One region of the Pseudoalteromonas sp. JB197 genome, then DNA from elsewhere that is predicted to be linked to it. Evidence: predicted binding sites of a transcription regulator. Region 1 holds the regulator's gene; the other holds the start of a gene.
The links. Region 1 encodes ArgR, which controls arginine synthesis, uptake and breakdown. Its sites were predicted from a motif close to ANTGAATANNTATTCANT; they were not measured.
Positions count from the first base shown of each region.

Region 2: CIK86_RS18430 (arginase family protein) is a predicted target of ArgR. The motif match lies at 3,670-3,687, and genes of this name have one in related genera.

Region 1 is NZ_NRGZ01000001.1:49,369-54,335, forward strand. It holds gene CIK86_RS00205 (iron ABC transporter permease) at 1-63, shown strand, start outside; gene CIK86_RS00210 (ABC transporter ATP-binding protein) at 64-1,113, shown strand; gene CIK86_RS00215 (Dyp-type peroxidase) at 1,164-2,063, shown strand; gene argR (transcriptional regulator ArgR) at 2,079-2,546, opposite strand; gene mdh (malate dehydrogenase) at 2,773-3,705, shown strand; gene ispB (octaprenyl diphosphate synthase) at 3,809-4,780, opposite strand.
Region 2 is NZ_NRGZ01000002.1:731,724-736,690, reverse strand. It holds gene ppc (phosphoenolpyruvate carboxylase) at 1-1,467, shown strand, start outside; gene cdd (cytidine deaminase) at 1,587-2,516, shown strand; gene udp (uridine phosphorylase) at 2,547-3,305, opposite strand; gene CIK86_RS18430 (arginase family protein) at 3,723-4,832, shown strand.

The sequences.
Region 1 (4,967 bases):
ATTGTGCTGGTTGGATTTATCCCTCTGTATTTTATTAACCGTTCTATGGAGCAACGTAGTTAAATGAGTAGTTTGATTTTACAAGGCGTGAGCTATCAATATAACGGTACTAAGGTTATTCACGAGCTAAATTTAACCATAGGTAAAAACGAAATAGTGTGTTTGTTAGGTGCCAGTGGTTGTGGTAAAACCACCACCTTAAAAGCAATTGCAGGGCTAATAGAAACGCAACAAGGAAGCGTGTTTATCGATGGTAAGCTGGTGAGTAACGCCAATACATTTATCTCGCCAGAGCATCGTAATATTGGCATGATGTTTCAAGATTATGCGTTATTCCCGCATTTAACCGTGGCACATAATATTGCTTTTGGCTTAAGTAAAATGAGTAAAGAGCAAAAGCAACAGCGCGTTGATGAAATGCTTAAGCTGGTGCATTTAGTTGGCTGCGCCGACAGGTATCCGCATCAGTTATCGGGTGGGCAACAACAGCGCGTGGCGATTGCGCGTGCACTTGCTTACAAACCAAGTTTACTATTACTTGATGAGCCGTTTTCGAATATAGACACTCAAGTACGCTTTGAATTAATTGCCGATATTCGCCGCATAATTAAAACTCAACAAGTGTCGGCAGTATTTGTTACCCACTCAAAGGAAGAGGCTTTTGCATTTGCAGACACGCTGGCTATTATGCACCAGGGTAAAATAGCTCAACAGGGCACCCCAGAACAGCTTTTTGCTAAACCAAGCTCAAAGGAGGTTGCAGAGTTTCTCGGTCAGGGCATATACTTAAGCGCAGAAGTGTTAACAGCAACTGAATATAAAACCGCTTTTGGCCTAGTTGAGTCGGTTATTGCGCACCAGCATCAGGCTAATATAGGAAAAATATATGTGCGTCCTCATCAAATAGAGCTAATGAGCGACAATAAAAAAGATAGCCATAGTGAACGCGCCACCATATTAAGCAGTCGTTTTATTGGTTCGGCTTATGTTTACACTGTAGTTATTGCACAACAAGAAATAGAAGTTGCAGCGCAATATGGCCAGTCATTTGTTCAAAATGAGCAGGTTATAATAAAAATAAAACCCCACACGGTGAATTTTTTCGAATCATAAATTAATTTGTTATTCGCTGTGTTTATCTATTTATAAGCTAAGGAATAACAATGGCACAAGCGCAATCAGGGATTTGTGCTGAAGCAAACTTACACGGTTTGCATTTATTTTTTAATGTGTTTGATGGCCAAGATGAGTCATTACGTACAAAGCTCAAGCAAGTAAGCGCTATTGAGGAAGAGTTTAGCGATCAGTTTTCTGAATCTATGCTTTCTTGTATGGTGGCTATTGGTGCACAGTATTGGCCGCATATTTTGCCAGAGTATATCCCCAGTGAACTACAAAGCTTTCCTAATATAAATCATAATGAACACGCAATGAGCGTGCAGCCGTGTGATTTGTTTGTGCAAATACGTTCAGACCGCGAAGACGTTAATCATTTATTTGCACTGCAAATTTTAAAGTTATTTGCACCAGACGTAGAGCTGGTGGAACAAATTCGTAATTTTAGATTTTTAGATGGTCGCGATTTCAATGGTTTTATTTATGGTGGCAAAATGCCGCATGGCCGACAAAAGCGGGCAACGGCGTTAATAAATAAACCAGGTAGCTTTGAGGATCAAGGCAGTTATATTCATGTGCAACGTTATAAGCACGATCTAAGCGTATGGCAGCATCTATCGCTAGATGAGCAAGAGCAAATAATAGGTCGCACTCGCTTAGACAACACTCTTATAGCCCCAGCGCTTGAAACCAGCCATGCACAACGCAGTGAATTAAAAGATGAGCAAGGCCAGCCAATATTACTTAATCAAGGCATGCCTTATGGCGATGTTTACGAGCAAGGAATGCTGTCAATTACTTGCTCGGCCAGTGGAACCGCATTTGAACAGGTATTAAAAAGTCGTTTAGGTGAGGGGGAGTGCTATGATCATTGGCTTGATTTTACTCAAGCCGATATGGGGTCTGCGTTTTTTGCACCGTCAGTTGGGTTTTTAAAACAGTTATAACGCGTGTTTTAAATACTAAACCGTATCAAATAAAATACGTACCCGCTCTAGGGTTAAGTCTATTTCAGATATTTTAGCTGGGGCAATAAAAATAGTGTCGTCGCCAGCTATAGTACCTAACACGCCATCGGCTTTACCTAATGAGTCAAGTAAACGCGCAATAAGCTGAGCCGCGCCTGGGCTGGTACGGATAATAATCATCATTTCGTTATGCATTATATCAATAACAAGCTGGCGCAACGGGCTTTTTGCTGTGGGTACGCCCATTTCTGCTGGCAAGCAATACACCATTTCTTGTTTGGCATTGCGCGTTCGTACCGCGCCAAACTTACTAAGCATGCGCGACACTTTACTTTGGCTTATATTGTCAAAACCTTGCTCTTTTAACGAATCTACTATATCGCCTTGAGAACCAAAGTTTTCTTCTTTTAAAAGCGCTTTAAATGCTTTTACTAACGCTTCCTGTTTGTCTTGTGGTTGCATAGTTTTTATTTGCTTTTTATTATCCATGCCGCAAATTCTACACAAAAACGAATAATTATACAGCAGTTGTTTATTTAACTTGCCAGTTTACTGTATTCAGGCCAAATGTTTTTACAACTATGGTCTAAAATATTACGAAAATAGGCAGGATAAATTTGTTTTTAGTCGCTAATTTCTTTATCTTAGAGCCATAAATATTTCCTACCTCAAATCACGGAGAATTCCAATGAAAGTTGCTGTATTAGGTGCTGCAGGCGGTATCGGTCAAGCGTTGTCTTTATTATTAAAAACAGGCTTACCAGCTGGTTCTGAATTATCACTATATGATGTTGCACCAGTAGTTCCAGGTGTTGCGGTTGATCTATCTCATATCCCTACAGCGGTTAAAGTAGCTGGCTTTGGCGCTGATGCGTTAAATGAAGCGCTTAAAGATGCTGATATCGTACTTATTCCTGCTGGCATGCCACGTAAGCCAGGTATGGATCGTGCAGATTTATTTAATGTAAATGCTGGCATCATCAAAACGTTAGCAGAAGGCATAGTTGCAAGTTGTCCTAAAGCGTTAGTAGGTATTATTACTAACCCAGTAAACGGCACTGTACCAATTGTTGCTGAAGTATTTAAAAAAGCAGGTACTTACGACGCTAAACGCGTATTTGGTATTACTACGCTTGACGTTATTCGTTCAGAAGCATTTGTTGCTGAACTTAAAGGCGTAGACGTAGCAACTGTTAAAGTTCCTGTAATCGGTGGCCACTCAGGTACTACTATTTTACCTCTACTTTCTCAAGTTGAAGGCGTGAGCTTTACAGATGAAGAAGTTGCAGCACTTACTCCACGTATCCAAAATGCGGGTACTGAAGTTGTAAATGCTAAAGCGGGTGGCGGTTCAGCTACTTTATCAATGGGTGCAGCTGCAGCTCGTTTTTGTATGTCTTTAGTTAAAGGCCTACAAGGTGAAGACGTTGTAGATTACGCGTACGTTGCTGTTGAAAATGGCGATGCGGAGTACTTTGCACACCCAGTACGTTTAGGTAAAAACGGCGTAGAAGAAATTCTTTCTTACGGCGAACTAAGCGCATTTGAAACAAAAGCAAAAAATGACATGCTTGAAACACTGAAAAAAGACATCAAAGAAGGTGTTGATTTCATGGCGTAATAGCCAAAATCAAGTGACAAAAAAGCCTGCGTTTGCAGGCTTTTTTATTGCTCGGAATTTAGCTAACCTGCACCCAGGTTAGCTACACATAAAGGCAGTAAAGTTAGTGATCGCGATCAACTGCAATACGGGCAAGGCTCACAAGTGCTTGTTTATATTCAGACTCAGCTAAAAAGTCTAAGCAAGCAATGGCTTTGTCGGCTTCAAGTTCGGCCTTTTGCATCGTAAATTCAAGCGCATTGGTTTGTTTAAGTGCCGCTAAAATTTCTTCAAGATGATCCATGCCATTACTGTGCTCTATAGCGTCACGGATCAGCTGTGTTTGCTGCTCATTACCATGTTGCATTGCATAAATAAGCGGCAGAGTTGGTTTCCCTTCGGCTAAATCATCACCAATATTTTTACCTAATTGATCTGCATCTGCGTTGTAATCAAGTACGTCATCAACGAGCTGAAACGCAGTACCTAAATGCATGCCGTATAGGTTAAGCGCATCAAGCGTGGCTTGGTTTTGCTCAGTAATAATGGCCGCAAGGCCTGTAGCGGCTTCAAATAGCTTAGCGGTTTTAGAGTAAATAACCTGCATATAGCTGGCTTCAGTGGTGTCGGGGTCATTACAGTTCATTAACTGTAATACTTCACCTTCAGCAATAATGTTAGTTGCATCTGCAAGCACTTGCATTACCTGCATTTTACCAAGGCCAACCATGAGCTGAAATGAACGAGTGTAAATAAAGTCGCCCACTAATACGCTGGCAGCATTACCAAACTCAGCATTTGCTGTAGGCGTGCCTCGGCGTAAGTTAGATTCATCAACAACATCATCATGTAATAGTGTTGCGGTATGAATAAACTCAACAATAGTTGCAAGTGTAATATGATCTTTACCCTGATAACCCAATGCTCTGGCCGCTAGTATTGCCAACATTGGGCGCACGCGCTTGCCGCCACTGTTTACAATATACAAGCCAAGTTGGTTAACTAACGCCACATCTGAGCGCATTTGCGCATGTATAAGTTGATTGACGTCATTCATATCGTTTTCGATTAACGCCTGGATAGCTTTTATATCCATTGATCTCCGAGCCAATTTTTATGTGTGAACGGCGCAGATTGTACAACAAAAAAAGCACTAGCTCGATATTTTGTGACGATTCCCTGAAAAAACACGGTTAACATCGCTAATTAGCACTTAAATACGAGAGATAGCTGATTGATTAGTGTACAAAGTGTGCTGTAATTTATGTTTATTTATTATCCGT
Region 2 (4,967 bases), on a different contig from region 1:
TTAGATGTACGCCAAGATTCATCGCGCCATGGTGATGTGTTTTCAGAGCTTACGCGTTACTTAGGTTTGGGCGATTACAACCAATGGCAAGAGCAAGACAAACAAGCCTTTTTACTCACTGAGCTTAACTCGCGCAGGCCGCTAATACCTAAGCGTTGGCAGCCAAGCCCAGAGGTACAAGAAGTACTCGACACCTTTGACGTGATTGCACAGCAAGACGAGCAAACATTTGGCTTATATATTATTTCGATGGCGCGCACAGCCTCCGATATTTTAGCGGTACAATTGCTGTTAAAAGAAAGTGGTTGTAGCTTTAAATTACCGGTTGCGCCGTTATTTGAAACCTTAGATGATTTAAATGATGGCCACAATGTTATTACTACTTTGTTGGATAATGACTGGTACAGAGGCCAAATTAACAATACCCAAAACGTCATGATAGGTTACTCAGACTCAGCAAAAGACGCCGGTATGATGGCAGCTGGTTGGGCGCAGTACGAAGCAATGGATAAGCTAGTGCAATTGGCCGACAAACGCGGCATAGAGCTGGTGTTATTTCATGGCCGTGGCGGTACGGTAGGGCGAGGTGGCGCACCTGCTGCACAAGCCCTACATTCACAACCACCGGGGTCATTAAAAGGTGGTTTGCGAGTAACTGAGCAAGGCGAGATGATCCGCTTTAAATTTGGTTTACCCGATGTTGCGCTACAAAGCTTAAATATTTACGCCGGCGCTGTACTGCAAAGTAATTTATTACCACCGCCAGAGCCTAAACCACAATGGCGCGAAGTAATGGCTTTGATCAGCGAAGAGTCGTGTGAGCATTATCGTAACGTGGTACGCCACGATGAAGACTTTGTACCTTATTTTAGAATGGCAACCCCAGAGCTTGAGCTTTCTAAACTGCCGCTTGGCTCGCGCCCTGCAAAACGAAACCCTACAGGTGGGGTCGAAAGTTTGCGGGCAATACCATGGATTTTTGCATGGAGCCAAAATCGTTTAATGTTACCTGCGTGGTTAGGCGCATTAACAGGATTACAAGCGGCCTTGGCAAAATACGGCGTTGAAACCTTGCAAGAAATGAGCTTACAATGGCCATTTTTTAGATCGCGCCTAGAAATGCTCGAAATGGTATTTAGTAAGGCCGACAGCTGGTTAAGTGAGCATTACGATAACGCGCTGGTGGAAGATATGTACAAACCACTTGGTGTTACCTTGCGCAAAGAGCTCGCTGAAGCGATTAGTTTAGTACAGTCGCTTAGCCCGCAAAAAAGCTTATTGGCCGATCAGCCATGGATCAAAGAGTCAATTGCGCTGCGTAACCCTTATACCGATCCGCTTAATGTGTTGCAGGTAGAGTTACTTCGCCGTGCGCGGTCAAGCGACAACGGCAGTGAAGGCGATATAGATAACGCGTTAATGATCACCATGACCGGCATAGCAGCAGGTATGCGCAATACTGGTTAATGGCTAAATAAAAATAAGGGGATTGCGCAGCGCCGTAACCCCTTATTTTATGCATATGCGCTGGCATTTTATGCGCTAACCTTTTAAACTACTTAGCCATTGAATAAAAAAATTATATTATGGCTTCTGCAACCTTTTTAGTACAAGCAAACACCGCACTAAGTAATACCCACATCTCTTTAAGCGTAGCGCAAACACAGGCTTTACGTAGCCAATTAAAAACCCAGCGCGGTATTTTAAACGCAAATAATATTAACCAACTATGCGCGCAACTTAATGTAACAAACGACGCCTTATTACAAGGTTTAGTGCCTTTAGCGTCTGAGTTTGCGGTAGCACCCATATCGAACTTTCATGTAGGTGCAATCGTTAAAGCACTTGATGAAAGCGGCGAGGTTAATTTTTACTTTGGTGCTAATGCCGAGTTTAACCGCCAAGCACTTAGTTTAGTGGTGCACGCAGAGCAGTCTGCAATTAATAATGCTTGGTTAAATGGCGCGAAAAAAATACTAAAAATAGCGATTAGTGACGCACCTTGTGGTTATTGCCGCCAATTTATGAACGAATTAGCTGATGCGCGTGAATTTGATATTTTACTGCCCGAGCAGCAATTTAAACTTGCAGACTTGTTACCGCATTCGTTTGGCCCCACCGATTTAGGCAATCAGTACAGCTTATTTAATCCAGCCCCGCAGGCTCGCTCATTTAATAATACAGAAGTAGAGCAACAGCTGGCAGCCTATGCGTTAGCAGCTTATGTACCGTATAGCCAAAACTACAGCGCAGTAAAAATCACTACGTTTAACAACGGTGACTTTTATGGCAGTTACGCAGAAAACGCTGCATACAGCCCTAGCTTATCGCCATTGCAAAGTGCATTAAGTCAGTTGTTTTTAGCTGGTTTGAGTTTTGATCAACATACCGTAAAGGGAATAACACTGTTAGAAACCGCTGGTCATGAAAACCAAGCAGGAGTGGCTCAAGCAGTGTTAGCAAGCTTTGTAAACTTGCCACCACTTGAGCTAATTAGTGCGCCATTAAGTGAGTAACTTGGCAAACTGACACACTAAAAAGTACTGTTACTTAGCGAGCAGTACTTTAGCGGCTTCTAATACTACCGCAACTGATTTTCTTTCAATTTCGCCGTGGTCAACATTAGGAATTTCTTGGCGAGTACGATTAACTAATACACCGGCTACGCACGCTGCTTGTAAACCAAGTGCCGCACACATAGTAAATAAGGTTGCCGATTCCATTTCGTAGTTCATCACCCCCAATTTTTGCCACTCTTCGCAGCTGCCTTGTAACGACTTTGGCACATAACCAGAGTGTGTATCGTAACGCTCTTGCCCTGGGTAAAATGTGTCGCTTGATGCAGTAATACCAATATGAAAATCGATATTAAGGTTTTCACAGGCTTTAACCATAGCTTGGGTAGCAAAAAAGTCAGATACCGCAGGGTAGCTAAGCGGCGCAAAATGCTGGCTTGCACCATCTAAACGCACAGAGGCTTGGCTAATTAAAATATCGCCTTCGTTAATGTGTGGTTGAATTGCGCCAGTAGTACCAATACGCAAAAAGCTGTGCACGCCAAGTTGGGCTAATTCTTCAACGGCAATCGACGTCGATGGACCGCCAATACCGGTAGAGCATATAACCACAGAATGGCCATTAAGCTCACCTAAATAAACATGAAATTCACGCGTTTTAGCCAGGCAAGTTGGGTTATCTAAAAATTGCGAAATACGTGCAGCACGATCCGGATCGCCCGGAACAATAGCCAGTTTTGCACCTTTAAGATCGTCAATACATAACCCTAAGTGAAATACCTTTTCCATAACTAAGCCTTTATAAAATTACTATCAATTTAGCATCATTACTATAATTGTTTGTTTAGTACAGGACGTATGTCCGTGTTGATTTGTTTTGATTTATTCACCCACATTGAATATTCAAGCATATATTAAAGTTACCCGTAAAATGAGGCGGTTGACTTGTATAGGCAGACATTATATTGATCGTCTAAAGTAATCAGTAAATTATCATAAACAACAGGCACATTTACACTAAGTTGTTTTTATTCATATGGTTAGTTGTTATTTTTTGGATGGTATATACATTAGTGAAGCAAGGCTAATTTAACGTTAGTTTGCTTTTAGCAAGCAGTACTAATGTTATTGTTAGTATTTAAATATTAGCAATTTTGCATAACTAATCAGTACCACGCAAAACATATAGATTTATAAGGGTTTACCATGAGCACCGAATTTCAGGAATTTAAAAGCAAAATTGAGCATTGTTTGTGCGCACCAGGTGATGGTGTATATACAGTTAACACTGCAAAAGAGCGCAAAGCTGCATTAAGAAACAAGCTTTATGGGCAAACCGAAAACATTGGCCCATTATGGCGTGAGTCGCTTAACGAGTTACCCAATTCGCCGCATAAAGCGGTAATGCTAGGTATTAGCTCAGATTGTGGCGGCGGTATTTTACGTGGCGCAAACTGGGGGCCGTTATTTTTACGCTCAGCATTACTCGATCAGCAACCTCAGTGCCGCTCATTCGATTTAGGCGACGTACGCGTTATTCCTCATTTATTACATGATAAATACTTAAACAAAGCCACTATAACCAATTGTCAAAAAGCATTATACGGCAACGAAAATAACGACTATTACGTTAGCCCACTGTCGATCACTGAAGATGTATGCGACAGCTTTTATGCAACATTTGAAAATAAAGGCATTTTTGGTATTGGCGGCGATCATTCAATTAGTTACCCATTAACAAAAGCGTATTTAAAAGCTAAGCGCACACAAGGCAAGCGTACCGCAATTATTCATTTTGATGCCCATACCGACTTATTGGTTGAGCGCTTAGGCATTGATTTATGTTTTGGCTCTTGGTGTACGCATATTTTAGAGTTTTTACCTGCGCCACATCATTTAATTCAATTTGGTATTCGTTCAAGCGGTAAACCGAAAGAGCATTGGGAAAGCACCTTTGGTGTTAAACAACATTGGGCGCATGAAATTATAGAGCGCGGTGCAGCAGCCGTTGCCGCAGATGCCATTGCGCAGCTTAAAGCCGACAACGTTGACGAAGTGTATGTTAGCTTTGATATTGACGCCCTTGATGAAAAATATGCCTCTGCAACAGGCACACCAGAGGCAAACGGCTTAACGCCACAGCACGCACTGGATATTTTATCAGCCATAGCCGATGAATTTCCGATCACCGGTGCCGATATGATGGAAATTGCGCCTTTTACCGACAGCTCGCTAGTAGGGCAGTCAAGTTCAGAAACCACCTTACGAGAAGGCGCTAAAATTTCGGCGTTTTTGATTAGTGCGATGAACAAGTAATCTTAAAGCAGGTCGAAAGGCCTGCTTATTATATTGATAATAAAAGCCTTTTAATAAATATTAAATTTAAATTGCCCCGTTTAAAAAAGCGACTATAATCCAGCTGCTTTTGCTATAAAAGCGTATTTTATTGGA